DNA from 4 places in the Streptomyces sp. NPDC002018 genome. Region 4 is predicted to be linked to each of the others. Evidence: riboswitches for the same ligand, from Rfam matches in the RefSeq annotation. Region 4 holds a riboswitch; each other region holds the start of a gene.
The links. A riboswitch is a leader RNA that binds a small molecule or an ion and turns the genes downstream of it on or off. The one in region 4 is predicted to bind cyclic di-AMP.
Positions count from the first base shown of each region.

Region 1: linked by a shared signal. The riboswitch ahead of ACFYYH_RS15960 (C40 family peptidase) and the one ahead of ACFYYH_RS21065 (transglycosylase family protein) in region 4 are both predicted to bind cyclic di-AMP.
Region 2: linked by a shared signal. The riboswitch ahead of ACFYYH_RS32730 (M23 family metallopeptidase) and the one ahead of ACFYYH_RS21065 (transglycosylase family protein) in region 4 are both predicted to bind cyclic di-AMP.
Region 3: linked by a shared signal. The riboswitch ahead of ACFYYH_RS02080 (peptidoglycan DD-metalloendopeptidase family protein) and the one ahead of ACFYYH_RS21065 (transglycosylase family protein) in region 4 are both predicted to bind cyclic di-AMP.

Region 1 is NZ_JBIASO010000008.1:247,552-254,585, forward strand. It holds gene ACFYYH_RS15950 (ATP-dependent Clp protease proteolytic subunit) at 1-647, shown strand, start outside; gene ACFYYH_RS15955 (hypothetical protein) at 655-963, shown strand; cyclic di-AMP (ydaO/yuaA leader) riboswitch at 1,280-1,470, shown strand; gene ACFYYH_RS15960 (C40 family peptidase) at 1,473-1,946, shown strand; gene ACFYYH_RS15965 (ATP-binding protein) at 2,385-2,816, opposite strand; gene ACFYYH_RS15970 (helix-turn-helix domain-containing protein) at 3,079-3,933, shown strand; gene ACFYYH_RS15975 (DUF397 domain-containing protein) at 4,035-4,229, shown strand; gene ACFYYH_RS15980 (8-amino-7-oxononanoate synthase) at 4,305-5,462, opposite strand; gene bioB (biotin synthase BioB) at 5,606-6,793, shown strand; gene ACFYYH_RS15990 (adenosylmethionine--8-amino-7-oxononanoate transaminase) at 6,786-7,034, shown strand, end outside.
Region 2 is NZ_JBIASO010000033.1:15,874-22,907, reverse strand. It holds gene ACFYYH_RS32755 (HAD family hydrolase) at 1-571, opposite strand, end outside; gene ACFYYH_RS32750 (hypothetical protein) at 781-915, shown strand; tRNA gene ACFYYH_RS32745 (tRNA-Met) at 989-1,062, shown strand; gene ACFYYH_RS32740 (MerR family transcriptional regulator) at 1,189-1,935, shown strand; gene ACFYYH_RS32735 (PP2C family protein-serine/threonine phosphatase) at 2,224-3,369, shown strand; cyclic di-AMP (ydaO/yuaA leader) riboswitch at 3,625-3,779, shown strand; gene ACFYYH_RS32730 (M23 family metallopeptidase) at 3,791-4,822, shown strand; gene ACFYYH_RS32725 (PrsW family intramembrane metalloprotease) at 4,892-6,235, opposite strand; gene trmB (tRNA (guanosine(46)-N7)-methyltransferase TrmB) at 6,467-7,034, opposite strand, start outside.
Region 3 is NZ_JBIASO010000001.1:486,871-493,904, reverse strand. It holds gene ACFYYH_RS02090 (STM4011 family radical SAM protein) at 1-590, shown strand, start outside; gene ACFYYH_RS02085 (SGNH/GDSL hydrolase family protein) at 667-1,539, opposite strand; gene ACFYYH_RS02080 (peptidoglycan DD-metalloendopeptidase family protein) at 1,714-2,652, opposite strand; cyclic di-AMP (ydaO/yuaA leader) riboswitch at 2,657-2,848, opposite strand; gene ACFYYH_RS02075 (tyrosine-protein phosphatase) at 3,255-4,052, shown strand; gene ACFYYH_RS02070 (S8 family serine peptidase) at 4,239-7,034, shown strand, end outside.
Region 4 is NZ_JBIASO010000012.1:92,164-99,197, reverse strand. It holds gene ACFYYH_RS21085 (SurA N-terminal domain-containing protein) at 1-218, shown strand, start outside; gene ACFYYH_RS21080 (nucleoside triphosphate pyrophosphohydrolase) at 347-1,387, shown strand; gene ACFYYH_RS21075 (cytochrome P450) at 1,525-2,799, shown strand; gene ACFYYH_RS21070 (transglycosylase family protein) at 3,015-3,893, shown strand; cyclic di-AMP (ydaO/yuaA leader) riboswitch at 4,248-4,421, shown strand; gene ACFYYH_RS21065 (transglycosylase family protein) at 4,425-5,165, shown strand; gene eno (phosphopyruvate hydratase) at 5,503-6,792, shown strand; gene ACFYYH_RS21055 (septum formation initiator family protein) at 6,918-7,034, shown strand, end outside.

The DNA.
Region 1 (7,034 bases), on a different contig from region 4:
ATGTCCTGCCCGAGTTCACCGAGCGGACAGCCGGCGGGACCCGCACCCTCGATCCGTACTCCAAGCTGCTGGAGGAGCGGATCGTCTTCCTCGGCACCGCGGTCGACGACACCGCGGCCAATGATGTGATCGCGCAGTTCCTCCATCTCGAGTACGCGGCGCCCGACCGGGACATCTGCCTCTACATCAACTCGCCCGGCGGCTCCCTCAGCGCCATGTCCGCGATCTACGACACGATGCAACTCGTCACCTGCGACGTGGAGACGACCTGCCTCGGCCAGGCCGCCTCGACCGCGGCGGTCCTGCTGGCGGCCGGCACCCCGGGCAAGCGGATGGCGCTGCCCGGAGCCCGGGTCGTCATCGAGCAGCCCGCCATCGAGGAGCCCGTCCGGGGCCAGCCGTCCGATCTGATGATCCATGCGGAGGAACTGCTGCGGCAGCGGAGCATGCTCGCGTCCCTGCTCGTACGGCACACCGGCCGGAGCGAGGAGCGAATCGCCGGGGACATCGAGCGGGCCAGGGTCTTCGCCGCGGCCGACGCGAAGGCGTACGGTCTGGTCGACCACGTGGTCCAGAACCGCAAGACGTCCCTCGGCAGGCCGGCCCCCAGCGCGGCACACCCCTTCGGCTCCCCCGGTGGGCGGTGACACGCCGATGCTGCCACCGGAGCTTCCTCCGCTGCCCGCGCTGACCCGCGCCGAGGGCGATCTCGTCGACAGCTTTCTCCAGATCCTCGATCTGCTGGGGCGGATCAACCCGGCGCGCGGCACGGACACCTACGGCGCACTGCGCGCGGCCCAGGCGCTGCCCGCGCAAGCGGTCGCACTACGGGACGCGCTGACGGCGATGCATCTGCGCGGTGAGACCGAACTGCACGCCACGACCCTCGCCCGCGCCCTGCGGGTACTTGACGGGGAGCGACGCGCCGGGCGCGTCACCATGCCGCCCGAAGACACGACATGAGCCCGTGTCTGTTCCCGTATGGACGCGTCCGTACGGGAACGGCTCGGCCTTTCGGGGTATGGATCTTCTGGACGCGCCGGGGGACGCAAGTTGCGCGAAGTGGCCGGGCACGGGAAGCGCGGCCCAACTCCCGCGCAGGTACGGGCCTCATCAGGCCTCGGACCCCCGGCCCGACACACCGCTCCGCCACCCGTACGGATCAGACGTGACGAACTTCACATATCCTCGTTTCGCCTCGGAAATCATCTGATAACGAGTCAAGATCCGTGGGACGACAAGCCCCCGCCACCCCCGGCGGGGCGGTCCGGGCGGACGCCGAGTCCTGCCGCCGTTCCGGATGTCTGGTCGACAGAAGTGGATCGGCAGGAGTGGAGGACCCGAGCAGTACGGGACGGCCGTGTACGCGTGTATGGCCGTTCCTTGGGGTGAAGCCGCTGACGCGGCCGGGCATCTTCGCCTGTCCGAACCCGACAGGTCATCCTTCACAGGCGGCTGACGAAGGGTTGCGCATGAATGCGCAGACATATGTCCCGTCTCTGCTCTCCCGGGCCGGTGCCGTATCGGTCCTCACCCTCGCGACGGTCGGGGGCACCATACTGGCCCCCGGCGCGACGACCGAGGCCCATGCCGCCGCACGTGCCGTCAAGGCGCTCCGCGTGGCCGCCTCCAAGGAAGGCTCTCCGTACCAGTGGGGGGCCACCGGACCCCATCGCTTCGACTGCTCGGGCCTGACGCTCTACTCGTTCAAGAAGGCGGGCAAGAAGCTCCCGCGCACCGCTCAGCAGCAGTACAACAGAACCCGCCATGTCTCGGCCTCCCACCGGCGCAAGGGCGACCTGGTGTTCTTCCACTACGGAAGTTACGTCTACCACGTCGGCATCTACGCGGGCCGCGGGAAGATCTGGCACTCGCCGAAGACCGGTGCCCTGGTGAGGCTCGAACGGATCTGGACCCGGAATGTCCTGTACGGCCGGGTGAACTGAGCGCGGTACGCCTGGACCGGCCGGTGCGCGCCCTGCCGGTCCAGCACGGCCCACAGCACGGCCGACCCGCGCGGGCCGGCCCACGGAACACCGTCACACCGAATACACCGGATACACCGGACGGTCCGAACGGTCCGGACGGTCCGGCCCGGACGACGGGACCGGACGGAACACACGCCGCCGGTGCACACCGGCACACGGAACACACGCGGCCCGCGGTGGGCCGCAGCGGAACACGACCGTTCCGTCCCCCACCGGCAGGGGACGGAACGCCCCTTGGGCGCCGCCGGCCGGCGCCCGGGACTCACGCGGCCCGTCCCAGGCCGCAACGGAACACCCCGTGTCCCGTCCCTCGCGGGGCGGGACACGGCACACCGTTCGGCCGCGCCCGGCCCGTCCCCGGCCGGGCGCGGTCGGGCGCGGCCGGGCGCGGTCGGGTCAGCTCTGGACGGGGACCGTCCAGGGCAGTGCGATCCAGACCGTCTTGCCGCCCTCCGCGGTCGGCGTGACGGACACGGCCCCGCCGCCCTCCAGGGCCAGCCAGCGGACGATCACCATGCCCCGGCCGTTGTCCTGCTGCGCCGCCACCGGCAGCCGCTGCGGCCAGCTCGGGTGGCTGTCGGTGACACCGACACGGAGCTGTTCGTCCCGGTCGAGCGCGATCTCGACGGTGAACGTGGGCGACTGGCCGAAGGTGTGCTGCACCGCGTTGGTGGCGAGTTCGGAGACGATCAGCCGGACCGTGTCGGCCGTCTCGGCGTCCCCCGGCAGGCCCCACTCCCTCAGCAGGTCGGCGACATATCTTCTCGCCGCCGGTACCGACGCGGGATCGCTCGGCAGCGTGATGGATGCTTCCTGATGGTCTGCCATGGCGACGCCGTCCCTTTCCCGCCCGGACCTGACTCCGGCGCAGTGCGGATGCCTGCGTGGACGGCCTCGGACTGTGCTCAGCGTGCCACTCATCCTGCCGTTCACACGGGCCATCCACCGAGATCTGCATATATCTGTCGCTCGAAGTGGTGAACTCTGCTACGCGAGACCGTATTTGGGCGGCGAAAAGATAACTTCTCCGCCGCGGCGCACTGGGCGCGTACGAGACGCTTACCGGAGAGGGCCGGGGAAGGGATTTATCATGCGGCATATTCCGGCGGTACGCCGACGCAGGCTCGGGGAGGAATTGCGCAGGCTGCGCCAGCGGGCGGGACTGACGAGCGGGGAGACCGCGCGGCTGCTCGGCTGGCACCAGTCGAAGGTGAGCCGGATCGAGACGGGTGTCAGCGGGGTGAAGGACGAGGACCTGGTGGCGCTACTCGACGCCCTGGGGATCACCGATCCGCAACTGCGCACCCTGCTCGGCGCCCTGGCGGGCATCACGGACGGCGGGCCGGGGTGGTGGAAGGCGTACGGCGGGGTGATCCCGCCCCGGTACCGGGACTTCATCAGCCTGGAGTCACAGGCCTCCACGGCCCGTACGCTGGAGACCTCGGTGGTGCCGGGGCTGCTCCAGACACCCGACTACGCGCGGGCGGTGACCAGGGCGGCGCTGGTCGGTCTGCCCGCCACGACGGTCGACTCCCTGGTCGAGGTGCGGCTCGCCCGCCAGGAGGTGCTGCACTCCGCGACCCCGCTCGAACTGCACGCGGTGCTGGACGAGGCCGTGCTGCGGCGCGAGGTGGGCGGACCCGGGGTGATGCGGGGCCAATTACGGCGTCTGTCCGAGGTGGCCCGGCTTCCGCAGGTCTGTCTCCAGGTACTTCCGTTCACCGCGGGCGGCTATGTCGGGCTCACAGGTCCTTTCGTTGTCTTCTCCTTCCCGCACATTACTGATCTGGATTTGGTCGTTCTCGACCATTTGACGAATAGCCTCTATCTGGAGCGGAAAGAAGACCTCGAGGCGTACGGCGCCGCGTTCCGCACGATGCAGGCGCATGCCCTCCCGCCCCAGGAATCATTGGATCTCATCGCCGGGATCGGCGACGGCGCGTAGGGAGCATCATGTCCGCTTACCTCGCACAGCCCCCTGTCCAGACTCCATCCTCCATCCCCCACACACACCACTCTCCTCCGACGACTTCCCCGGTAACAGCCGTGGCCCCGGCCGCCGTCTGGCGGCGCAGCAGCCACAGCACGGGGGCGAACAACTGCGTCGAGTCCGCGCGCACCGGCGCGGATGTACTCGCCGTACGGGACTCCAAGAACGTGACACGGCCTCATCTCTCGTTCTCCGCGGCCGCGTGGACGTCCTTCGTCGCCTCTCTGCGGGAGGAGACATTCACCGACTGACCGTGGCACCCGCTCGGTTCGTTCCGCCCGCTCAGCCGTGTCCTTCCGGCCGGTTCCCTCCGGCCGGGCGGACACTCAGGCCGCGGTCGCGCCCACGGGCGCGGCCGCGGTGATCGTCCGTACCGCCGCGCCGATCTGATCGTCCGTCAGATCGGCACGCGCGGTGAGCCTGATCCGGGAGATGCCGTCGGGCACCGACGGCGGGCGGAAACAGCCCACGGCCAGCCCCCCGGTCCGGCAGTCGGCCGCCCAGCGCACGGCCGCCTCCGGTGACGGCGCCTGTACGGAGACGACGGCGGCGTCCGGTGGCGCGACGGTCAGGCCCGCGCCGGTCAGCCGCCGGTGCAGCGTACGGGCGACCTCGCGCGCGCGGTCCGCCCTGCCGGGCTCCCCGCGCAGCAGCCGCAGACTCGCCAGCGCGCCGCCCACCGCCGCCGGTGCCAGCCCCGTGTCGAAGATGAACGTCCGCGCGGCGTTGACGAGATGCTCGACGACCCGGGCCGGGCCGAGCACCGCACCGCCCTGGCTGCCCAGGGACTTGGAGAGGGTCAGGGTGGCGACCACACCGGCCGTCCCCGCGATCCCCTCGGCGTGTGCCGTGCCCCGCCCTCCCTCGCCGAGCACACCCAGACCGTGCGCGTCGTCGACCAGGAGGGCGGCTCCCCCGGTACGGCAGATTCCGGCCAGTTCCGCCAGCGGCGCGGCGTCGCCGTCCACCGAGAACACCGCGTCGCTCACCACCAGCGCCCGCCGCCCCGGGTGCGCTTCGAGTGTCTTGCGTACGGCGCCGGGCTCCGCGTGCGGTACGACCACGGTCTCGGCGCGCGAGAGCCGGCAGCCGTCCACGATGGAGGCGTGGTTGCCCGCGTCGGAGACCAGCAGGGAGTCACGGGCCGTCAGCGCGGTGAGGGCGGCGAGATTGGCCGCGTAGCCGGAGGAGAGGACGAGCGCGGCCTCGAAACCGCAGAACGCGGCGAGTTCACGCTCCAGTTCGGTGTGCAGCTCCGTGCTGCCGGTGACCAGCCGGGAGCCGGTGGCCCCCGCACCCCAGCGGCGGGCGGCGTCCGCCGCCGCACCGGTCACCGCGGGATGACGGGCGAGCCCCAGATAGTCGTTGCTCGCCAGATCCAGCAGGGCGGAGTCGGCGGGGCGCGGGCGGAGCGTACGGACCAGGCCCGCCCTCTCACGGCGGCGCGCCTCGTCGTCGGTCCAGTCGAAGGGATCCTGCGCCATGGTGCGGTCCTTTTGTAGGGTGCGCACAGACTTTAACCGTGGCCGGACCGGGTCAGGATGTGGCCATGCACACACTTCGTTCCGGTGGTGTTGTCGTGTTCCTCCCTGGCTTCGCGACGCTCGCATAGGCCAGGATCGGCATCATGGACCTGCTGAAGACGCTGGTGGAGAAGGGCCTGCGGCGCGAGCCGCCGACCCGCGAAGAAGCCCTCGCCGTACTGGCGACCTCCGACGACGATCTGCTCGACGTGGTGGCCGCGGCCGGGAAGGTGCGCCGCCAGTGGTTCGGGCGGCGGGTGAAACTCAACTATCTGGTCAATCTGAAGTCCGGTCTGTGCCCCGAGGACTGCTCGTACTGCTCGCAGCGGCTCGGATCGACGGCGGAGATCCTCAAGTACACCTGGCTCAAGCCCGAAGAGGCGTCGAAGGCCGCGGCGGCCGGTGTGGCGGGCGGGGCGAAGCGCGTCTGTCTGGTGGCGAGCGGACGCGGACCGACGGACCGTGATGTCGACCGGGTGTCCCGCACGATCGAGGCGATCAAGGAGCAGAACGAGGGCGTCGAGGTGTGCGCCTGTCTCGGGCTGCTCTCGAACGGGCAGGCGGAGCGGCTGCGCGCGGCGGGCGCCGACGCGTACAACCACAACCTCAACACGTCCGAGAGCACGTACGGGGACATCACCACCACCCACACCTACGCCGACCGGGTCGACACCGTGCGGCAGGCGCAGGCCGCCGGGCTGTCCGCCTGTTCCGGTCTGATCGCCGGTATGGGGGAGAGCGACGCGGACCTGGTGGATGTGGTCTTCTCGCTGCGCGCGCTCGACCCGGACTCGGTCCCGGTCAACTTCCTGATCCCGTTCGAGGGCACCCCGCTGGCGAAGGAGTGGAACCTCACCCCGCAGCGCTGTCTGCGCATTCTGGCGATGACCCGGTTCGTCTGCCCGGACGTGGAGGTCAGGCTCGCGGGCGGGCGTGAGGTGCATCTGCGCTCGATGCAGCCGCTCGCGCTCCATCTCGTCAACTCGATCTTCCTCGGTGACTACCTCACCAGTGAGGGCCAGGAGGGCAAGGCCGACCTGGAGATGATCGCGGACGCGGGCTTCGAGGTGGAGGGCGCGGACACCACGACGCTTCCCGAGCACCGGGCGGGCGGCTGCGGGCCGTGCGGCGGCGAGTCCGAGGCGGGCGCTTGCGGCACGGCGGTGCCGGAGCGTACGGCCGCGGCGGCCGCCGGGCAGGCCCCGCCCGCGGCGGGCGATCCCGCGGCGCGTACGGATCTGGTCGCCGTACGCCGTCGGGGCGCCGGTACGGATCTGGCGCCCAATGCCTGAGCTGTCCCCGGCCGACCTGCTGGCCCTGGACCGGGCCCATGTCTGGCACCCGTACGGCCCGATGCCGGGCCGTGTGGAGCCGCTGGTCGTGGAGTCCGCGTCCGGGGTCCGGCTCCGGCTCGCCCAACCCGTCGAGGGGCAGAGCGAGTTGATCGACGGCATGGCGTCCTGGTGGTCGGCGGTCCATGGCTACAACCACCCGGAGCTGAACGCGGCGGCGCGTGGTCAGCTCGACCGGATG
Region 2 (7,034 bases), on a different contig from region 4:
CCGGGTCGTCCGCCCACAGATAGCCCCAGGGGCCGCGCCGCAGATGGGCCGTACGCAGGCCCGCCCGCCGCGCGGGGAACAGGTCGTACGCGGGATGGTCGCCCACGTACACCGTTCTGTCGGGCGTCGCCCGCGCCACCTCGATGACATGGCCGAAGAACTCCGGGTCCGGCTTGGACACGCCCCACTCGGTGGAGGTGGCCACCAGATCGACGGGGAGATCGAGGCGGCGCAGGAGGTCACCGGCCTTGACGGTCTGGTTGCCCGCCAGCACCACACGGATGCCGAGCGCTCGGAGACCGGCCAGGGCGGGCCGTACATCGGGGTAGAGGTCGGACTCGTCGAGATGCTCGCCGCGCCCGGCCGCCTCTCTGGCGCGGTTGGCCTCAGCGATGTCCATACCGGGCTTGATCAGGCGCAGGGCGTCGGTGTGGTCCTTGTTCTGTACGGTGACGGCGCCCACGAGCGCGGAGATGGTGTGCCGGGGAATACCGAGCCAGTCGGCCCAGGAGGCCCAGTAGCGGTCGTCGCGTACGAGGGTCTCGCCGACGTCGAACACGATGGTTTCGATCACCGGTCCAAGCGTAGGGGGATACGCTCCGCCGATTGTCAGTGGCAGGCCGTAGCCTGTGTCCTATGTTCGCTTCCTCGTCCGCTTCCTCTTCGGCTTCTGCGTCTGTTTCTCCGTCCGTCCCGGACTCCTGCCCGGTTTCCGGCCCTGTGTCCGGTTCCGAGGCCCCCGGGGCCCCTTCGGCGCATGAGCAGGTCCGGTCCGCCGCCGTGGTCAACAGGGAGATCCGCGCCCTGTGGGCACGGGCGGGCAGCACACTCTCGCCCACTGAGCAGGAGCGTTACCAGCGGCTTCTGGTGGAGTGGGCCGCGGCGGTACGGGCCGATGTCGTGACCGCCGCCTAGCGAGCAGCCCCGCCCGCCCTCGCGCCGAGTGGTGATGATCTTGCTCTGGATGGCGTAAGGTTGTGTTCATCGACGCGGGGTGGAGCAGCTCGGTAGCTCGCTGGGCTCATAACCCAGAGGTCGCAGGTTCAAATCCTGTCCCCGCTACTGATAAGAACCGAAGGCCCGGATTCCAAGCGGATCCGGGCCTTCGTCGTTCCCGGGTTTTTCCCGTCCCAGGGCCGCGCCCTCGCGCTTGACCTTTACGCGACGTCAAGTTCTACGGTCGATCTCATGGAGTGGTCGATCCAGGAGATCGCGAAGAAGGCCGGGACCACGAGCCGCACGCTCAGGCACTACGGCGAGCTGGGGCTGCTGGAGCCCAGCCGTACGGGCGCCAACGGCTACCGCTACTACGACCAGCACGCCCTGGTCCGGCTTCAGCGGATCCTGCTGCTGCGCGAGCTGGGCCTCGGTCTGCCGGCGATCGCCCGGGTTCTCGACGGCGAGCAGGACACGGCCGCCGCCCTGCGCACGCATCTCAGCCTGCTGGAGCAGGAGCGCGAGCGCGTCGAGCGGCTGATCACCTCGGTCAGGACCACTCTCCACAAGACCGGGACAGGGGAGGACCTCATGGCCGAGGAAGTGCTCGACGGCTTCGATCACACGCGGTACGAGCAGGAGGTGACCGCGCGATGGGGCCGCGAGGCGTACCGGAAGGGCGACCGCTGGTGGCGCTCGCTGAGTGAGAGGGAGCGCCGGGATTTCCAGGACCGGCACGAGGCCATCGCCCGTGACTGGGCGCGGGCGAAGGAGGCGGGCCTGGCCGCCGGCAGCGAGGAGGCGCAGGTCATCGCCCGGCGGCACTGCGACTGGCTGTCGGTGACGGCCGAGGCCACGAAGTCGTATGTCATCGGCGTGACGCGGATGTACGGGGAGGACGAACGCTTCACATACGCCTATGACAAGTACGGTGAAGGGACAGCGGTGCTCGTACGGGACGCCATGAAGGTGTACGCCGGGCGCCACCTGACCGACTGACTGGCTGACCGGCCCCACGGCCGGCCGGCCGACTTGCCGACCGGCCGCCGCAGGGCGGTCGAACGGCCGTCTGACCTGCTGTGGAGCAGGCCGGTCCGGACCGGCTCCATAGCCCACTCGGCCGACGGCGAGTCGCCGCTGTGGGCGGTAGCGGCCAGCCTGGGTGGGGCGCGGTACCGTCCGCAGCCCAAGGCGGAACCGGGCAGGTGACCACTGGTGGGGAAGCTGAGCAAGCTCAGGGAGAGCCTGGGTGGCAGAGGCCGGCGGGCCGACGATCTGACTGGTCCCATGTCCGCCGACGGCACGCTGATGCCGAGCAGCCGTATCCGCACGGGCCGTCGGCTGGTGCGTTTTCTCCCCGTGCTCGTGATCGTCGTCGGAGTGGTCCTCGATCTCTCGACCCCGACGCGGGTCACCGCCGCCCCCCTGTACGCGGCCTCACCCCTGGTCGCGGCGCCGTTCTATCCGCTGGCCGGTACGTTGCTGGTCAGCATCGCCGCGATCTTCGCCGAGCTGTCGATGCATCTCTACACCAACTCGCTCAACTCGCTGGAGTCGGTCAGCGAGTTGCTGACGGTGGTGATCGTGTCTCTTCTCGCGCTGTACATCGGCGGTGTGCTGCGCCGCAGCGGGCAGCGGCTCGCGTCGGCCCGGATCATCGCCGAGACCGCTCAGCGGGCGGTGCTGCCCAGACCCGCCGAGCGGATCGGCGGACTCCGTATCGCCGCGCGGTACGAGGCGGCGCAGGAGGGCGCGTTCATCGGCGGCGACCTGTTCGCCGTGCAGGACACGCCGTACGGGGTACGTCTGGTGGTCGGGGACGTACGGGGGAAGGGGCTGGAGGCGGTCGAGGCGGTGGCGGTGGTCATCGGGTCCTTCCGCGAGGCCGCGGAGCAGGAGAGCTCGCTGGAGGGCGTGGCGCAGCGGCTGGAGCGGGCGCTCACGCGCGACGGGAGCAGACGGGGCGGGCTGGACGCCTACGAGGGATTCACCACGGCCGTGCTCGCCGAGATCCCGCACGACGGGAGTGTGGTGCGGCTGGTCAACCGGGGCCATCCCGATCCGCTGCTGATGTGCGAGGACGGGCGGGTACGGATGCTGGAGACGCGTGACCCGGCGCTGCCCCTCGGGATGAGCGAACTGGGCGCGTGGCCGGACCGCGCGGAACAGGCCGGGTACCCGGCCGGGTCGACGCTGCTCTTCTACACGGACGGACTGTCCGAGGCGCGCGATTCCCATGGTGTCTTCTACGTTCCGCGCGACCGGCTGGACGGCCGGATCTTCCAGGGGCCCGACGAACTGCTCCAGGCGCTGATCGACGACGTACGGCTGCACACGGGCGGCGGGAGCCAGGACGACATGGCGCTGCTGGCGGTGAACCGGCCCACGGAGGGGCAGCCGGAACGGCGCAGGACGATACCTCTCGTCCCCTGAGGCGACCCGGGCGCGGTCCGGGGGCGGCCACCGTATGTGATCGTGAGGTATCACTCCGCATAACATTTGACATACCGTCAGGTATGCGCGGTGTACTGAAAGGCAGTCAGCTCGCCCGATTGCGTGTGCATGTGCCCTGGTGTGTCCGTTGCGAAGTTGTTAATGATCACAGGGAACAGCTTGGAATAAAGGCCTGGTCTCTATTAACGTTCGATAACGCAGCGCGGTCGTCCCAGCCGACGTAAGAGTCGGCGCCGTGCTCACGCGCCGAATCCCGCAAGGGAACCGGGGAACCACACATTGGGGTGAATCGGGCGTTCTTTGCTGCCTTGTGCGGCGGAGGGCATCCGTAGGAGACCTTCCTGCTCCGAACCCGTCAGCTAACCCGGTAGGCGAGAAGGAAGGAAAGGAGTGCGCCTCAGTGGCGTCCAATCAGCCTGCCCCCACCGCCCCCTTCGAAACCCCCTCGTTCGGCGACCAGCCGGAGCGGGCCTGGGGAGAGTGGAACCCGACCGAGGAGTCCGTACGCCCGGTACGCGGCAGGCATCGCGTCGGCAAGCAGCGCAACGGCTTCGCCCGTAGCTCCACGGTCCTCGGCGTCGGCGTCATAGCCGCCGTCGGCGCGGGCGGCATGGCCACCGCGCAGGACAAGCCCGCGGTCTCCATATCCCTGCCCGACGCCATCACGGACAATCTCCCCGACGCCAAGTCGCTGCCGGGCATGGGTTCGCTGGCGGCGGACGAGGCCGAGCCCGATCTGCTGGCCAGCGCCCCGCTCACCACCGCCGGAATGACCACGGCGGACGCGGAACAGGGCGCCACGGACGCGGGCGAGGCCCTGCGGGCCCGGATCCTCCAGCAGGCCGAGCAGCAGCAGAACGAGGCCGACGCGACGGAGAAGGCGGCCGCGGAGGCGGCGGCGGCCGAGCAGGCCGCGGCACTCGCCAAGAAGCAGCAGACCGAGGCCGAGAAGAAGATCGAAGAGGCGAAGAAGAAGGCCGAGGCGGAGGCCAGAGCCAAGGCCGAGGCGGAGCGCCTCGCGAAGCTGGCCGCCAGCTTCTCCCTTCCCACCTCCTCGTACACGATCACCTCCACCTACGGTGAGTCCGGCTCCATGTGGTCCTCCGGCTACCACACCGGCCTGGACTTCGCCGCCCCCACCGGCACCCCGGTCAAGGCCGTGCACGGCGGCACGGTCACCTCGGCCGGCTGGTCGGGCTCGTACGGCTACCGCACCATCCTGGAACTGGATGACGGTACGGAGATCTGGTACTGCCACCAGTCCTCGATGACCGTCAGTGCCGGTCAGAAGGTCACCACCGGCGAGACCATCGGCCGGGTCGGCGCGACCGGCAATGTCACCGGGCCGCATCTCCACCTCGAGGTCCACACCCCGGGCGGCTCCGGCATCGACCCCATGAGCTGGCTGCGCAGCAAGGGCCTGACTCCCTGAGCCGGATGACTGCCTGAGCCGGATGACTGCCTGAGTCGGCCCGCCCCCCCCGGGGCCGAGCTCCCTTCGTCAGTACTGGCGGTACGGGTTGTAGCCGTCGTAGTCGATGTACGGCGGTGGCACCCGCACCCGCCCCGTGGCCCGCGCCGCATAGGTGAGCGCGGGCCCCGCCATGTCCCGGCGCTGCCAGAGATGGTGCAGCAGCTCCTGCTCACGCTCGACGAAGTCCGGGCCGACGCTGCCGCGCCGGGCGCGGTGGCGCAGAAACGCCAAGGACGTCGCGAACGTCTCGTACTCCCCGACCGACCTGTAGGCCTCGGGCCCGTATGTACGGCCCGCGAAATCGCGTGCCATGGTGCGCGCCCGCATCGAGGAGAGCGCCTGGGGCGCGGCGGACGGCAGCCAGCCGGCCGCCGCGTACGCGGGCAGTTCGGCCGCGACCGTACGCAGCTCGCGCTGCCGGCTCCAGATCGCCAGCCAGGTCAGCAGGCCGAAGACCGGCACCATGAACACGGCGTACACGGCGTAGAAGCCGAACGGGCCGAAGAGCGACGACGAGGCGTTCCACAGCGCGTGCATGCCCATCGCCAGCGCCAGACCGAGCGGCGGAAGGGCGAACCGCCGGATCCTCTGGCGGCGGGCCGCCATCGCCGCCAGCCCGAAGCCGATGCCCGTGAGCACGGTGAAGAGCGGGTGCGCGAACGGTGACATCACCACCCGTACGAAGAAGGTCGCGGCCGTCACGGAGGCCAGCCCCGAGAAGCCCGCGCTCCGGTCCTCGCCGAAGGCGCTGCCGAGATAGAGGATGTTCTCGGTGAAGGCGAAGCCGGTGGCGGTGAAGCCCGCGAACACGACCCCGTCGACCAGTCCGTTGAAGTCCCGTCGGCGGAACAGGAAGAGCAGCAGGATCGCCGCGGCCTTGGCGCTCTCCTCCACGACCGGCGCTATCACCGTGGCGCCGAGGGACTCCGCGCCCGCCGGGTCGGCGGTGGCGATGGCTATCCACCGGGTCGCGAAGGTGTTGGCGATGATCGCGACGAGGGCGGCCGCGAAGGCGCCCCAGGCGAAGGAGAACACCAGATTCCGCCAGGGGCCCGGTTCGACCCGGTCCAGCCAGCGGAAGGCCGCGATCAGCAGCGGGACGGGCAGCACGGCCAGCCCGAGGCCGACCAGAAAGCCCTGGGTGCCGGTCTGGTCCCGTACGAGCGCGAGGATCACCAGGCCGCAGAGGGCGAGCAGCGTGATCACGGCCCCCGCGCGCACCGCCCGGTGGCGCCAGAACGCGCGGCGCGGCCGATAGCGCCTGCGGGCAGGCTCGGGCACGGCGGTCCACAGGTCACCGAGCTGTTGCTGCCGCTCGTAGACGGGGATCGCCGGGCCCGGTTCGAGGCGCTGCTGCGTGGGTTCCGACACCCGATGACCCTAACGAGAAGCTCGGACACTGACGATGGTGCCTGTGTCCCTACCGCGGGTTACGCGGGTTACCTGGGTTACGCGGGTTACGCGGGTTACGCCGACGGGGCCCGCCCACCGGCCGTCCGTCCACAGGGCCTCTGCCCACCGGCCGTCCGTCACCCGGGCCTCTGCCCACCGGGCCGCTGCGGGCCGGCCGGCGCGCCCGTCCGGCCGGCCCGACGGACTCCGTCAGACGGACGGCGGCGGTTCCGGTACGCGGCGGAACAGCAGATCACGCACCACATGACCCTTGTCGAGTCCTTGGCCCTCGAACCGGGTCAGCGGCCGGAAGGCGGGCCGTGGCGCGTATCCGCCGTCCGGCACGGTGTTCTCGAAGGCCGGGTGGGCCGTCAGCTCCGCGAGCATCTGCTCGGCGTACGGCTCCCAGTCGGTCGCGCAGTGCAGCACGGCCCCGGGCTTCAGCCGTCCGGCGGCCAGCGTGAGGAACTCCGGCTGGATCAGCCGCCGTTTGTGATGCCGCTTCTTGGGCCAGGGGTCGGGGAAGTAGACCCGCAGTCCGTCGAGGGACGCGGGCGGCAGCATCTCCCTGAGCAGGATGATCGCGTCGCCGTTGGCCACCCGGATGTTGGACAGGCCGTTCTCCTCCGCGAGCCGGAGCAGATTTCCCTGGCCGGGGGTGTGCACATCGACGGCGAGTATGCCGGTGCCGGGGTCGTCCGCGGCCATGCGCGCGGTGGCCTCGCCCATCCCGAAGCCGATCTCCAGGACGACCGGCAGCCCGTCGAACAGGTCGGAC
Region 3 (7,034 bases), on a different contig from region 4:
TCGTCGGCCTCCCCGGGCATCTCGGACAGGCCCGCCGGCTGCGCGCCGAGCTGCCCGCCCCCGTCTATCTCTGGATCAACGCGGCGGAGGGGCACGGCTATACGGACGAGGAGGCCGCCCGCTGGACGGAACTGGATCCCCTCTTCCCGTACAGCCGCCGGCCGCACCGCTCGGCCGGGCTGCCCTGCCGTACGGGTGAGTCGGTGATCTCGGTGGACGGTGAGGGGACCGTGCGGCGCTGCCACTTCGTCCGCGCGGAGCTGGGCAATCTCTACGACGGTTCCTACCGGGAGGCACTCGCGCCGCGGCCCTGCCCACTGGCGGTGTGCGACTGCCATATCGGCTATGTGCATCTGGAGTCGCTGCCGCTGTACGACGTCTTCGCGGGCGGAGTGCTGGAGCGGATCCCGAGGGTCCGCGATCCGCTGCGGGACGGTCCGGCCGGGCGGGCCGCCGAGGGGGGCGGCGCGGGCGCCGGTCCGGTCCTCGTACCGCTCGGCGCTCCCGGCGTACCACTCGGCGCTCCCGGCGCCGTCCGGCGGACGGGCCTCGTCGCGGAGGCGCGGCCGGAGGCGCGGCCGGAGCCGTAGGCCCTGTGCCGGGCAGGGCGCCGTCCGCCGCGCGGGCGGACGGGATCTGTCGCGGAGGGCCTGGGCCGCCCCGGCCTCACCGGTGCAGGGGCAGCAGGTCGGGGCGCTTCGCCACGACATGGTCTCCGGAGGATGCCCCGCGCAGCCTGCGCCCGATCCAGGGCACCAGATACTCACGGGCCCAGTTGATGTCGTCGCGCCGCACCTCGAAGCTGCCGCGCGGTGGCTGGGGCGGCCAGACCTGGTCGGGGTCGGCGGGCACATCGAGGCCGAGCACCTGCGCGGCGCGCAGCGCGACCCGGGTGTGGCCCTCGGGGGAGAGATGGAGCCGGTCGCCGTCCCAGGCCCGCCTGTCCTGGACGGACTTGAGGGACCAGAGATCGAGCACGGGGCAGTCGTAGCGGTCGGCGATGGCCCGCACATGGGCGGTGTAGGTCGCGATCCTGCCGCGCAGATGGCGCAGTACGGGGACGCCCCGGGTGTCGAAGCCCGTGGTCACCATGACCGTGCCGACCGCCCCGGTGAGATCGGCGACGGCCCGCTCGAAGCGCTCGGCGACATCGTCGGGGTCGGTGCCTGGCCGGATGATGTCATTGCCGCCGGCGCAGAACGTCACCAGATCGGGGGCGAGTCGCTTGGCGCGGGGTATCTGCTCGGTGACGATCTGGTCGAGGAGCCGGCCGCGTACGGCGAGATTCGCGTAGCGGAAGTCCCCGTGCACGGTGTCCGCCGGGGCACCGGGGACGGCCGTCGCGCCAGGCACCGGACCGGTGGGCCGGTCGGCCCGTCCATCGGCCAGCCGGTCGGCGAGCAGAACCGCGAGCCGGTCCGCCCAGCCGACATAGTGTCCATCGGGTCCCGGATCGCCCACGCCCTCCGTGAAGCTGTCACCGATCGCCGTGTACGACCCGAATACGCCTCTTCTTCTTGATCTCGAATCGTCTGCCACAAGAGCACATCTTTCACCCGCAGATGTGACCTACGCGACCGTAAGGAAGGGTTGACGAGGGGTGAGATATGCCATCGGTCAATTTTCGACCAAGCGGGAATATGCCCCACGTTCTCCGCCCGGCACGGAAGCGCCGGGCGGAGACGGAGTACCGGGACAACGGCGGTGTACGCCTCAGATGTTGACGCCGTGGTCGCGGAGATAGGCCAGCGGGTCGATGTCCGAGCCGTACTCCGGTCCGGTGCGGATCTCGAAGTGCAGGTGCGGACCGGTGGTGTTGCCGGTGGAGCCGGAGAGGCCGAGCTGCTGGCCCTCGCTGACGCTCTCGCCCTCGGAGACGGAGAGGGAGGACAGATGCGCGTACTGCGAGTAGTGGCCGTCGCTGTGCTGGATGACGACCTGGTTGCCGTACGAGCCGCCCCAGCCCGCCGTCACGACCGTGCCGTCGGCCACCGCCTTCACCACGGTGCCCGAGGGCGCCGCGAAGTCCACACCCGTGTGGTAGCCGCTGGCCCAACTGCTGCCGGAGGCGTGGTACGGGGTGCTGGTGCGGATGCCGTCGACGGGCAGCGTGAAGCCGGCGGAGCCGCTCTCGGCCGGCGCCTCGGTCGCCTCGTCCGTCGGCTGGGGCGCGGGGTCGGCCGTGGCCGGCGTGGTGGTGGATCCGCCCGAGGAGCTGGAGGGCTTGGCCGGGGGCTTGGAGTGGCCCTTGCCCGCGCCCTTCCCGTGGATGGTCAGCTCCAGTCCGGGGTGGATGAGTGAGGGGTTGGAGCCGACGGCCTCGCGGTTGTCCTTGTACAGCCTTTCCCAGCCGCCGCGGACATGCTGCTTGACGGCGATCCTGGACAGGGAGTCGCCCGCGACCACGGTGTAGGTCCGCGTCTTGTGGGCACCCTTCTTCGCGACGGCCTTCTTGGCGCCGGCCTGCTCCCCGCCGAGCTGTTGCTGGGAGACGGCCTCGGGCGCGGCGGCGGGCGCGGCCTTCTCGGCGGCGTGCGCGCCGGTGGCGCCGATGAGCGGAAGCGCGATGGCGGCTCCACCGGTGCCGGCGGCGATGAATCCGCGCGATACCGAGCTGGACTTGGGACGGCAGTGTTTACCCTTCGCGGGCATGGCGAATTCCTCTCCGGCGCCTGCGAGGTGAGCTGTCGGGTTCGGACTGGAGATGCCCGGTCGCACATGCTGAGCGACTTCACCCCGAGCCGTCCGGATTTCCGGGACGGCGTACTACCTGGGTCCCCCGCTCCTGCCACGCGTTGCTGGTCGGATACGAATTCCGAGCGGCGGCAGGATTCGGCGTTCCGCTCGGATTGAGGGTGAACGTAGGCCCAGTGGCACTACCGGTACAAGCGATCCTTTTCCGTCGACAAGGCGCACTCGCATTTAACCCGGGTTTACCGGTCACCCTGCGTGGATAACGGACTCCGAACTCCGCGCCGGACAGGGAATTCGAATACATGGCATCGCCACGGAACGTCACGGATATGATCCTGGTCACGGCCGGGAGACCAACTCGGTCATGACCGGGGCAGGTTATGAGGAATGGCTCAATACGGACAGATGCACCGTTGAGTGCTATTCAACCGCGATAAATGTCCGAATAGTCCCATCGGATTCCCGTCATCCGAACGAATTACTCCCCGAACAGGTGTCGTAGGGTCAGAGGTCGACAGCGTCGGCGAGCCGCGCCGACGGCAGACACGGAGGAGCAGGCCGTGACGCAGCAGGTCCCGTCGACAGAGCCCGAACTGGCCGGCGTGCGCAACTTCCGTGATGTCGGAGGACTGCCCACCACGGACGGCAGGCGGGTGCGGCCGGGCAGGCTCTTCCGCAGCGGCCATCTCGCCAGTGCCACCGCCGCCGACGCGGCCTTTCTCGCGTCCCTCGGACTGCACACGATCTTCGACTTCCGCAATGCGGCCGATCTCAAGCTCGACGGCGCGGACGTGGAGCTGCCCGGCGTACGCCATGTGAACATCCCGCTCACCGACCCGGCCGACGGCGCCGAGTTCTGGCAGATGGTCAGGGGCGGCGATCTGGACCAGCTCCGCTCGCTCCTCGCGGACGGCCGGGCGGCGACCCGGATGACCGACTCGTACCGCGCGATCATCAGGGAACGCACCGCCGAGCACAGCCGTGTCCTGCACTCCCTCGCCGAGGACAGCACCCCGGCGCTCATGCACTGCGCGGCGGGCAAGGACCGGGCCGGTCTCTCGATCGCGGTGGCCCTGCTCGCGGTCGGGGTGGAGCCCGGGGCGATCGAGGCGGACTATCTGAAGTCGAACGACCCGCACCGCCGCTATGTGGTCCGGCGCAGCGACAACTCGCCCTCCGGTACGTCCACCGAGGTGATGGACCTCCTCAGCCCGCTCTTCGACGCGCGTGCCGAGTATCTGGCGGCGGCCTTCGAGACCATCGGGAAGACCTGGGGCAGCACCGACGCCTATCTGACCGAAGGTCTCGGACTCGCCCCCGAGACCCGCGAGCGGCTGCGCGCCCGCCTCCTCGACTGACACGTTCCGCGGTCCTGAACAGCCGTTCGGCCAGCGCGTTTCGCGGTCCTCGACCGCCGTTCGCCGCGGTGGCGTGGTTGGGACATGTCTCAACCACGCCACCGCGAAGCAGTGACAGCCCCTCCGGCGCTACCAGATTCTGTCCAACAGCGCGTGACAGCGGAGTAGAACGAAGGGGCTGGACAGATGAGACGTATCCGCCTGACGGCGGCGGTATCCATAGCCTTGCTGATGACCGTGGGTGCTGTGGGGCCGGTTTCCGCCCGTCCCTCCGCCCAGGACACGGCGCCCGCCGGGCCCGCCGGATCCCCCGGATCCCCCGGGTCCGCCGCGGCGGGCACCCCGGTGACGGTGCGGCTGATCACCGGTGACCGGGTGACGCTCAGCACGGGCCCGGACGGAAAGCGCTCGGCCTCGGTCCTGCCCGGTCCCGGCCGCAACGGCATCCTCTTCCGGACCGCCGAGCAGGACGGCCGGCTGACCGTACTGCCGTCCGACGTCATGGACCTGGTCTCCGCGGGAACGCTGGACCGGGAACTGTTCGATGTGACCGCGCTGGTCTCCCAGGGCTACGACGAGGCGCACACCGACGCGCTGCCCCTGATCGTCGCCCAGCCCGCCGGGGCACGGGCCGCCGAGACCCTGCGCTCCCTGTCCGGGTTCCAGGAGGACTCCGCACCCTCACGGCAGTTGGCGAGCATCGGCGCCCGCTCACTGCGGGTCCCCGCCGACGATCTCGGCGGATTCTGGAAGACGCTCGCCCCCGCCGGGGACGCGAGGGGCACCAGCGCTCTCCGGGTCACCCCCAAGGTCTGGCTGGACGGCAAGGTGAACGCCGTCCTGGACCGCAGTACGGGACAGATCAACGCCCCCGCCGCCTGGGCCGCCGGCTACCGGGGCCAGGGGGTCAAGGTCGCCGTCCTCGACACCGGCGCCGACACGACGCACCCCGATCTGGCCGGCCGGGTCGTCGGGTCCAAGGACTTCTCCGGCAGCGGCGGGACCGAGGACGTCTTCGGCCACGGCACCCATGTCGCCTCCACCGTGGGCGGCAGCGGCGCCGCGTCCGGCGGCACCCGCAAGGGCGTCGCCCCGGACTCCGGCCTGCTGATCGGCAAGGTGCTCGGCAACGACGGTTACGGCACCGAGTCGCAGGTCATCGCGGGCATGGAGTGGGCCGCGGCCGAGGGCGCCAAGGTCATCAACATGAGTCTGGGCTCCGACGCCCCGACCGACGGCACCGACCCCATGAGCCACGCGCTGGACGAGATCACCGCGGCCAGCGGCGCCCTGTTCGTCGTGGCGGCGGGCAACACCGGGGAGATGGGGGACCGTACGGTCGGCTCCCCCGGCGCGGCGGACGCGGCGCTCACGGTCGGCGCCGTCGACCGTGACGACTCGCTCGCCCCGTTCTCCAGCCGCGGCCCCCGTCTCGGCGACGGCGCGGTGAAGCCCGATGTCACCGCGCCCGGCGTCGGTATCGTCGCCGCCCGCGCCACCGGGACGACCATGGGCGACCCCGTCGACCCGTACTACGTGGCGGCGTCCGGCACGTCGATGGCCACCCCGCATGTGGCGGGCGCCGCGGCTCTGCTCGCCCAGCAGCACCCGGACTGGCGCGCGGACCGTCTCAAGGACGCCCTGGTCAGCACCGCGCGTACGGTGCCCGGCCAGCAGCCGGCCCAGCAGGGCGGCGGCCGGATCGATCTGGCGGCGGCCGCGCTCGGCCCGCTCACCGCGACCGGCACGGTCGCCCTGGGACCCTTCCAGGCGGGCACGAGCGCCGCGAAGGCCCAGGCCGACGGCTCAGGAACCGCCACCGTCCGCTACACCAACACCTCCGCCACCAGGCTCTCGCTCCGGCTGACGGCCCAACTCGCCACCACCGGCGGGCGCGCGCTCCGCAGCGGCGCGCTCCGGCTCGGCACGGACGCGGTGGAGATCGCCCCCGGCGCCACCGCCGAGGTTCCGCTGAGCGCCGACCCGTCCCTGGCCGAACGCGGTGACTACTACGGCTATGTCACCGCCACCCCCGCCGCCGGCGGAGCGGCCGTGCACACCACCGTCAGCTTTGTCGTCGACGGCCCGGTGCACCGGCTCACCGTCAACACCTTCGACCTGCACGGCAAGCGGATCGAGGCGCTGCCGACGATCTGGGGACCGGACGGCTTCGTCGACTACACCAGCCTCTCGCCGGCCGTCGCCGAGGTGGAGGAGGGGACGTACCAGCTCAGCCACGCGACGATCGACGACGCCGAGGACGGGCAGGAACTGCGCCAGGTCGTCCTGCCCGAGGTGAAGGTCACCAAGGACATGTCCGTCACCCTGGACGAGCGCCGGACCACCCCCGTGGAGATCCGCACCCCCCGTCCCGCCGAACAGCGCGGCATCGTCAGCTACCAGACCTACCGCCGGATCGACGGACACAGCCTCACCCAGGGTGTGATGTTCTTCGACATCGCCCGGCGCGTCTACGTCAGTCCCACCGCGCCCGTCACCGAGGGAACCTTCGAGTTCGCCTCGCGCTGGCAGCTCGTGGCCCCGCTGATCGAGACGGAGGTCTCCGGCACGAGGACCGGCCTCAACCCCTACTACATGCCGTCCTCACCGCTGTTCAGCGCCAAGGGCGTACGGCTGACCGCGGTGGACGCCGGTACGGTCGCCTCACCCGACCTCCGTCCCTCCCGGGTGCGCGGCAAGCTCGCCGTCGTCCGTGACGACGGGGGCAGTGAGTGGGACCTCGCGCAGGCGGCGGCGAAGGCCGGCGCCGAGGGAATCCTCCTGGTGTTCCCGTCCCGCTACCCGTGGACCCGCTGGAATCCGGTGGGAGAGCGCTACGCCGTGCCGGTCGTCCGGGTGAGCGAGACCGGAGGCACCGCGCTGCTGGCCCGTATCCAGCGGCACACCGCGACGGTCGGGATCTCCGGCACCGCCGAGAGCCCGTATCTCTACGACGTGATGCAGGTGTCCTCGGGGCGGATC
Region 4 (7,034 bases):
ACAAGCTGGCGCAGGCGCTCGGCGCGAACACCATGACCCCCCAGGGCCAGCAGACCGTGCTCGCCGATCTGACCAAGACGTCGGAGAAGCTCGGTATCGATGTCAATCCGCGCTACGGAAGCTGGGACTACAAGCAGGTCAGGCTCGGCGAGGCCAAGCTGCCCTGGATCACCCAGGTCACCCGCCAGGCGCCGGAGCAGGAGCCGTCGGGCGCCTGACCGCTCCTGACCGCCGGACGCCCCTGGCGGCCCGGCTGACGGGCCGCCCGACCGCCGGACGACCCTCACGGCCCGGCCGCCTGCCGCCTGGCTGACGGGCGGGGTCCGGCCGGGGGTAGGTTCGAGTGGTGACAGACGTAGCTCCCGCCGCTCCCGCCCCCGGCCGTATCGTCCTGCTGACCGTCAGCCACCGGGTCGCGCCCGGACTGCTCTCCTGGCCCGCCTGGCAGACGCTGCGCGCCGCCGACCGGGTGCTGTGCGCCGACAGCGGCCATCCCCTGCTGCCGTATCTGCGCGAGGCCGGCGTCACCGTCGAGCACGGCACGCCCCCGCCCACCGCCCAGGACCTGGTCGACGCCTGTGCCGGCGGCCGTACGGTCGTGGTCATCCCCTCTTCCGGCGAGACGGGCGACGGGACCCTGACCGACGGACTCTCCCGGCTGGCCGGCTCCGGCCGGGTCCGGATGCCCGACCTGGAGCTGCTCCCCGGCTCGTACGATCTGCCCGGCGCCCGTCTGCTCGACCTCGTCCAGGTCATGGACCGGATCAGGCTCGAATGCCCGTGGTCGTCCATCCAGACGCACCAGGGGCTCGCCAAGTACGGCATCGAGGAGGCGTACGAACTCGTCGAGGCGATCGAGGACGGCGACACCGACGCGCTCCGTGAGGAACTGGGCGACGTACTCCTCCAGGTCGTCTTCCACGCCCGGATCGCACAGGACGGCCTGGAAGAAGGAGAGGGAGAGACGGACGGGGAAGAGGGGAGGGAGCCGTTCTCCATCGACGATGTCGCCGCCACGATCGTGGAGAAGCTGATCCACCGTCATCCCCATGTCTTCGGCGACGAGACCGCGGAGACCCCCGAGGACGTCAAGGCGCACTGGCTCCGTACCAAAGCGGTCGAGAAGCAGCGCGATTCGGTCACCGATGGTGTGCCCCTGGGCCAGCCCGGTCTCGCGCTCGCCTCGAAGCTCGCGGGCCGTGTCCGTACGGCGGGGCTGGAGGTCGCGCTCCCCTCGGGCGAGGGCATCGGCTACGAACTGCTCGCCATGGCCGTACGGGCGGAAGAGGCGGGCATCGACCCGGAAACCGCCCTGCGCGCGGCGGCCCGCGCCTACCGGGACGCGATCCGCACGGCGGAACGGGCCGGCACCGCCCCCGCCGGGTGAGGTCGCGTTGGCCGGGCCCGCGGGGGTAACGGGGCCGTGAGGCCCCCGGGCCGTCCCGATACCGTCGAACGGTGACCGAGAAGCCCCCCGCCCCCGAGCCCGCCACCGCCACCGCGCCCGCCCCCGCTCCCGTTCTGGTGCCCGCGCAGCCCACGCCCGAGCCGCCCGCGCCCGCGTCCGGCCCCGTGCCGGGACTCTTCACCTGGGAGTTCGCCACCGACCCCTATCCCGCCTACGCCTGGCTGCGCGAGCACGCGCCCGTGCACCGGGCGCGGCTGCCCAGCGGGGTCGAGGCCTGGCTCGTGACGCGGTACGGGGACGCCAGGGCGGCCCTCGCGGACGCGCGGCTCTCCAAGAACCCCGTCCACCACGCGGCGGCGGCGCACGCCAAGGGGAAGACCGGGATCCCCGGGGAGCGGAACGCCGACCTCATGACGCATCTGCTCAATATCGATCCGCCCGACCACACCCGCCTGCGCCGGCTGGTGTCCACGGCGTTCACGCCCCGCCGGATCGCCGCGTTCGGGCCGCGCGTGCAGGAGCTGACCGACGGGCTCATCGACGGCTTCGCGGCGAAGGGGGAGGCGGATCTGATCCATGACTTCGCCTTCCCGCTCCCCATCTACGCGATCTGCGATCTGCTCGGGGTGCCGGCCGAGGACCAGGACGACTTCCGCGACTGGGCGGGCATGATGATCCGCCACGGCGGCGGCCCGCGCGGCGGGGTGGCGCGCTCCGTCAAGAAGATCCGCGCGTATCTGGCCGACCTCATCCACCGCAAGAGGGAGAACCCCGGCGACGATCTGATCTCCGGTCTCATCCGGGCCGGTGACGACGGCGAGCACCTCACCGAGAACGAGGCCGCCGCGATGGCCTTCATCATCCTCTTCGCCGGTTTCGAGACCACCGTGAACCTGATCGGCAACGGCGTCCACACGCTGATGCGCCACCCGGAGCAGCGCGCCCGGCTCCAGCGGTCGCTCGACGCGGGGGAGACGGATCTGCTCGCGACGGGCGTGGAGGAGCTGCTGCGCCACGACGGCCCGGTGGAGCTGGCGACCTGGCGGTACGCCACCGAGCCCGTGACGCTCGGCGGGCAGCGGATCGCGGTGGGCGATCCCGTCCTGGTCGTCCTCGCCGCGGCGGACCGCGACCCCGAGCGGTTCACGTCCCCCGACACGCTCGATCTCGCACGGCGTGACAATCAGCACCTCGGCTACGGGCACGGCATCCACTACTGCCTCGGCGCTCCGCTCGCCCGCCTGGAGGGGCAGACCGCTCTCGCGACGCTGCTGACCCGGCTGCCCGATGTGCGGCTTGCCGTGGATCCTGTCGATTTGCGCTGGCGCGGAGGGCTCATCATGCGTGGATTGCGCACGCTTCCGGTGCAGTTCACGCCATTGTCCGGCTGATGAGCCACTGACGGATTCGGCGCCGGATCACCACCGGACGACCGTCGGCGCGACGGTGTATCGACGCCATATAACTGACGGGCCATCAGGAATGTGACTTTCACGTGATCTCCGCTGCATCGACTTGTGACAGACGTTCGAGTACCGCTACGTTCACCGACGACTCAGCAGCAACACGCCGTAGTCGAAACGACAGTCACACGGAAGGCAAGCGCATGCGCTCCGCGAACGGCCGACACCGCAGACCACGCCAGGCCCCCGCCCTGATCGTCGCCGCGGGGGTGACCGGGTCGGCGATCGCCATCCCGCTGTTCGCCGCCTCGGGCGCGAGTGCGGCGGACGGCTCCACCTGGGACCGTGTCTCCGAGTGCGAGAGCGGCGGCATGTGGAGCGCGGACCTCGACAACGGCTACTACGGCGGTCTCCAGCTCAGCCAGGAGACCTGGGACGCCTTCGGCGGCGGGGAGTTCGCGGCCCGGCCCGACCTCGCCAGCCGCTCCCAGCAGATAGCGGTGGGGGAGAAGGTGCTCGCGGCCGAGGGTGTGAAGGCCTGGTCGAGCTGCGCGTCGGTCTCGGGTCTGGCGGGCGCCCTGCTGCCCGGTGCCGACCTCGGGGGCGCCTCCGGCTCGACGGGGGGCGCGAAGGACGGCCGCGGCACCGGCCCGACGGACAGCCCCTCCGGCGCCGCGGACGCCAAGCCCTCCGCCTCCGCCGGTGGGACGTCGGCACGGCCGGGTGAGCCGGTCCCCTCCGGTTCCGCCACCGCGCCCACACCCGGAGCCTCCGCTTCCGCGGACGGCGTCGAGGGCCTGGAGGGCGCGGTCTCCGACGGCCCCGGTGGCGCATCCGACGGCCGTACGGAGCCGGCCAAGGGCAAGCACCGCGGTGAGGCGGCGCAGGAAGAGGCTGTAACCGGCAATGCGGACGAAGAGCGTGAATACGGCCGTCATGCCTCATGGGGTGACGGACTGTCGCGTACCACGGAACGCCTGACAGAACGTGCGGAAACCACCGCTCCCGCCGAGGCCGACCGGCCGAGCGAACGCAACTGGCTGGTCGCCGACGGCCAGAAGGTGCCCGGCGGCTGGCTGTGAGGTGAACGAGGGGTGGTCAAAGGGCCACCCCTGCCTCGTTCTCGCTGGCCGCGGCCCTGGCGGCGCCCTGAAGCGGCGCCGGTCCAGCAGGTGATTGGCCGCTCTATGTCCGCTTCTGTGCAAGTGAGACAAGGGTCTCTTTGCCACAACTGGGGAGTTTTGCGCTACGGGTTGCCCTGATTTCCGCTCCCACCAGCGGAAATGCGTAAACCCGGAGGGGTGTTAAAGGGTGTTTTCTCCCTGATGTGCTTCTTTGAAGAACCCACGGCCCTGTGATTACGGTCTGAACCGCTCGCACCGCGGGCCCCGTCGACCGTCACGCCGAATCCTGCCGGCGGCCGGGGGGAGTAGTCGTCGCGTCATGCGCCGAAGGCAGGAGCGGGGGACCCACAGGTTTGTGCCGGGCCCGGCCGTCGAGAGACGGCCGCCGACCGGCTCGGGGTGGAGCCGGATGCGCGAGCATCCGGCCGGGCAACTCACTTGGCCCGAACCCGACAGCTCACCTCGCAGGCGTCGGTGAGGGGATCTTCCATGCCGCGTTCCAGCAAGGGCAAGCACCGCCGTCCGTCCAGGACCGCCCGTTACGCCACACTGGCCGGAATCACCGGTGCCGCCGTCGCGGTCCCGCTGATCGGCGCCACCTCCGCCTCCGCCGCGACCGCCTCCGAGTGGGACCGGGTCGCCCAGTGCGAGTCCGGCGGCAACTGGTCCATCAACACCGGCAACGGGTACTACGGCGGACTCCAGTTCAGCAGCTCCACCTGGGCCGCCTACGGCGGAACCTCCTACGCGGCCAGGGCCGACCTCGCCTCGAAGTCCCAGCAGATCGCCGTCGCCGAGAAGGTCCTGGCAGGCCAGGGCAAGGGCGCGTGGCCCACCTGCGGGGTGAACCTCTCCAACGCCGCGTACGACGGCGGCTCGTCCGGTTCGGGCTCCGGTTCCGGCTCGGGTTCGAATTCCGGTTCCGGTTCCGGTGCGGGCGACCAGGCCGCCCAGCAGCAGAGCCGGCCGGCCCAGCCGAAGCGGGAGCGGACACAGCCCCGGCAGCCGTCCGTCCGTACCGAGGCGCAGCCCGCCTCGCGCGGCGAGAGCCGGGCCGCCACGGTCAAGAAGGGCGACGGCGAGTACAAGGTCAAGGCCGGTGACAGCCTCTCCAAGATCGCCGCGGCCCACCAGGTCAAGGGCGGCTGGAAGAAGCTGTTCGACCTGAACAAGGACATCGTCGGCCACGCCGATCTGATCTACCCGGGCCAGCAGCTCCACCTGCGCTGACCTGGCCTGACCCGACCGGCCGGGGCCCCGAGGACCGGGCCCCGGCCGGCCGGGCCCGTACGGTCCCCCACCGGCCGTCCCCCGGCCACCCCGGCCCGGCGCGTGATCCCCCGTACGCGCCGGGCCGGGGTCCGTGCGTTCCGGCCCGTGTCCGAGCCGTGTCCGGGGCCGTGGCCGGGCGGGTGCTCATCGGTGCGCGGGTGCGCTCGGGCCCGCGAAGTTCCGCCGGACAGGACCTGGCGGGCGGGCACCGGCCGAACGGTGGCCCGGAGGCGGTTAGGCTCTTGCCGCAAGGCCAATGAGACCCTGCACTCCAAGCGTCACATCCCAGAAGGAGATGCTCGTGCCGTCCATCGACGTCGTCGTAGCCCGGGAAATCCTGGACTCCCGAGGCAACCCCACGGTCGAGGTCGAGGTCGGCCTCGACGACGGCAGCACCGGCCGTGCTGCTGTCCCCTCCGGTGCCTCCACCGGTGCGTTCGAGGCCGTGGAGCTCCGTGACGGAGACGCCAACCGCTATCTGGGCAAGGGTGTCGAGAAGGCCGTGCTGGCCGTCATCGAGCAGCTCGGCCCGGAGCTCGTCGGCTACGACGCCACCGAGCAGCGCCTGATCGACCAGGCCATGATCGACCTGGACGCCACCGAGAACAAGGGCTCGCTGGGCGCCAACGCCATCCTCGGTGTCTCCCTGGCCGTCGCGCACGCCGCCTCCGAGGCCTCGGACCTCCCGCTCTTCCGTTACCTGGGCGGCCCGAACGCGCACCTGCTGCCCGTCCCGATGATGAACATCCTGAACGGCGGCTCGCACGCCGACTCCAATGTGGACATCCAGGAGTTCATGATCGCCCCGATCGGCGCGGAGTCCTTCTCCGAGGCGCTGCGCTGGGGCGCCGAGGTCTACCACACCCTCAAGAAGGTCCTGAAGACGAAGGGGCTCTCCACCGGCCTCGGCGACGAGGGCGGCTTCGCGCCGAACCTGGAGTCCAACCGCGCCGCGCTCGACCTGATCATCGAGGCCATCAAGGAAGCCGGCTATGTGCCCGGCCGTGACATCGCGCTCGCGCTCGACGTCGCCGCCTCCGAGTTCTACAAGGACGGCTCGTACGAGTTCGAGGGCAAGTCGCGCTCGGCCGCCGAGATGACCGAGTACTACGAGGAGCTGGTCGCCGCGTACCCGCTCGTCTCCATCGAGGACCCGCTCTTCGAGGACGACTGGGCCGGCTGGAAGGTCGTCACCGACAAGCTCGGCTCCAAGGTGCAGATCGTGGGCGACGACCTGTTCGTCACCAACCCCGAGCGGCTGGCCCGCGGCATCGAGGAGGGCTCCGCCAACGCCCTGCTCGTGAAGGTCAACCAGATCGGTTCGCTGACCGAGACCCTGGACGCCGTCGAGCTGGCCCAGCGCAACGGTTTCAAGTGCATGATGTCCCACCGTTCCGGCGAGACCGAGGACGTCACCATCGCCGATCTGGCCGTCGCGGTGAACTGCGGTCAGATCAAGACCGGTGCCCCGGCCCGCTCGGACCGTGTCGCCAAGTACAACCAGCTTCTGCGTATCGAGGAGATCCTCGACGACGCGGCGGTGTACGCGGGCCGCAGCGCGTTCCCGCGGTTCCGCTCCGCCTGACCCATGGCTGAGCAGGGGCGGGGCAGGGGCGGCCGTCCCGCCCGTCCCGCCCGTCGTCCGTACGTCCCCGCTCCCGGTCCCGTACCGTGTCCGGGGACGTACGCACGTGACAGGGGAGGCGAGCCATGGCCGGGAACCGGGACCGGTTCTCCACCGGGACCAGGCTGAGGCTGCTCGGCGAGCAGACCGCCGCGCGTGTCTACCGCTCGCAGAACCGACGCCAGGACCGCCGCTCCCGTCTC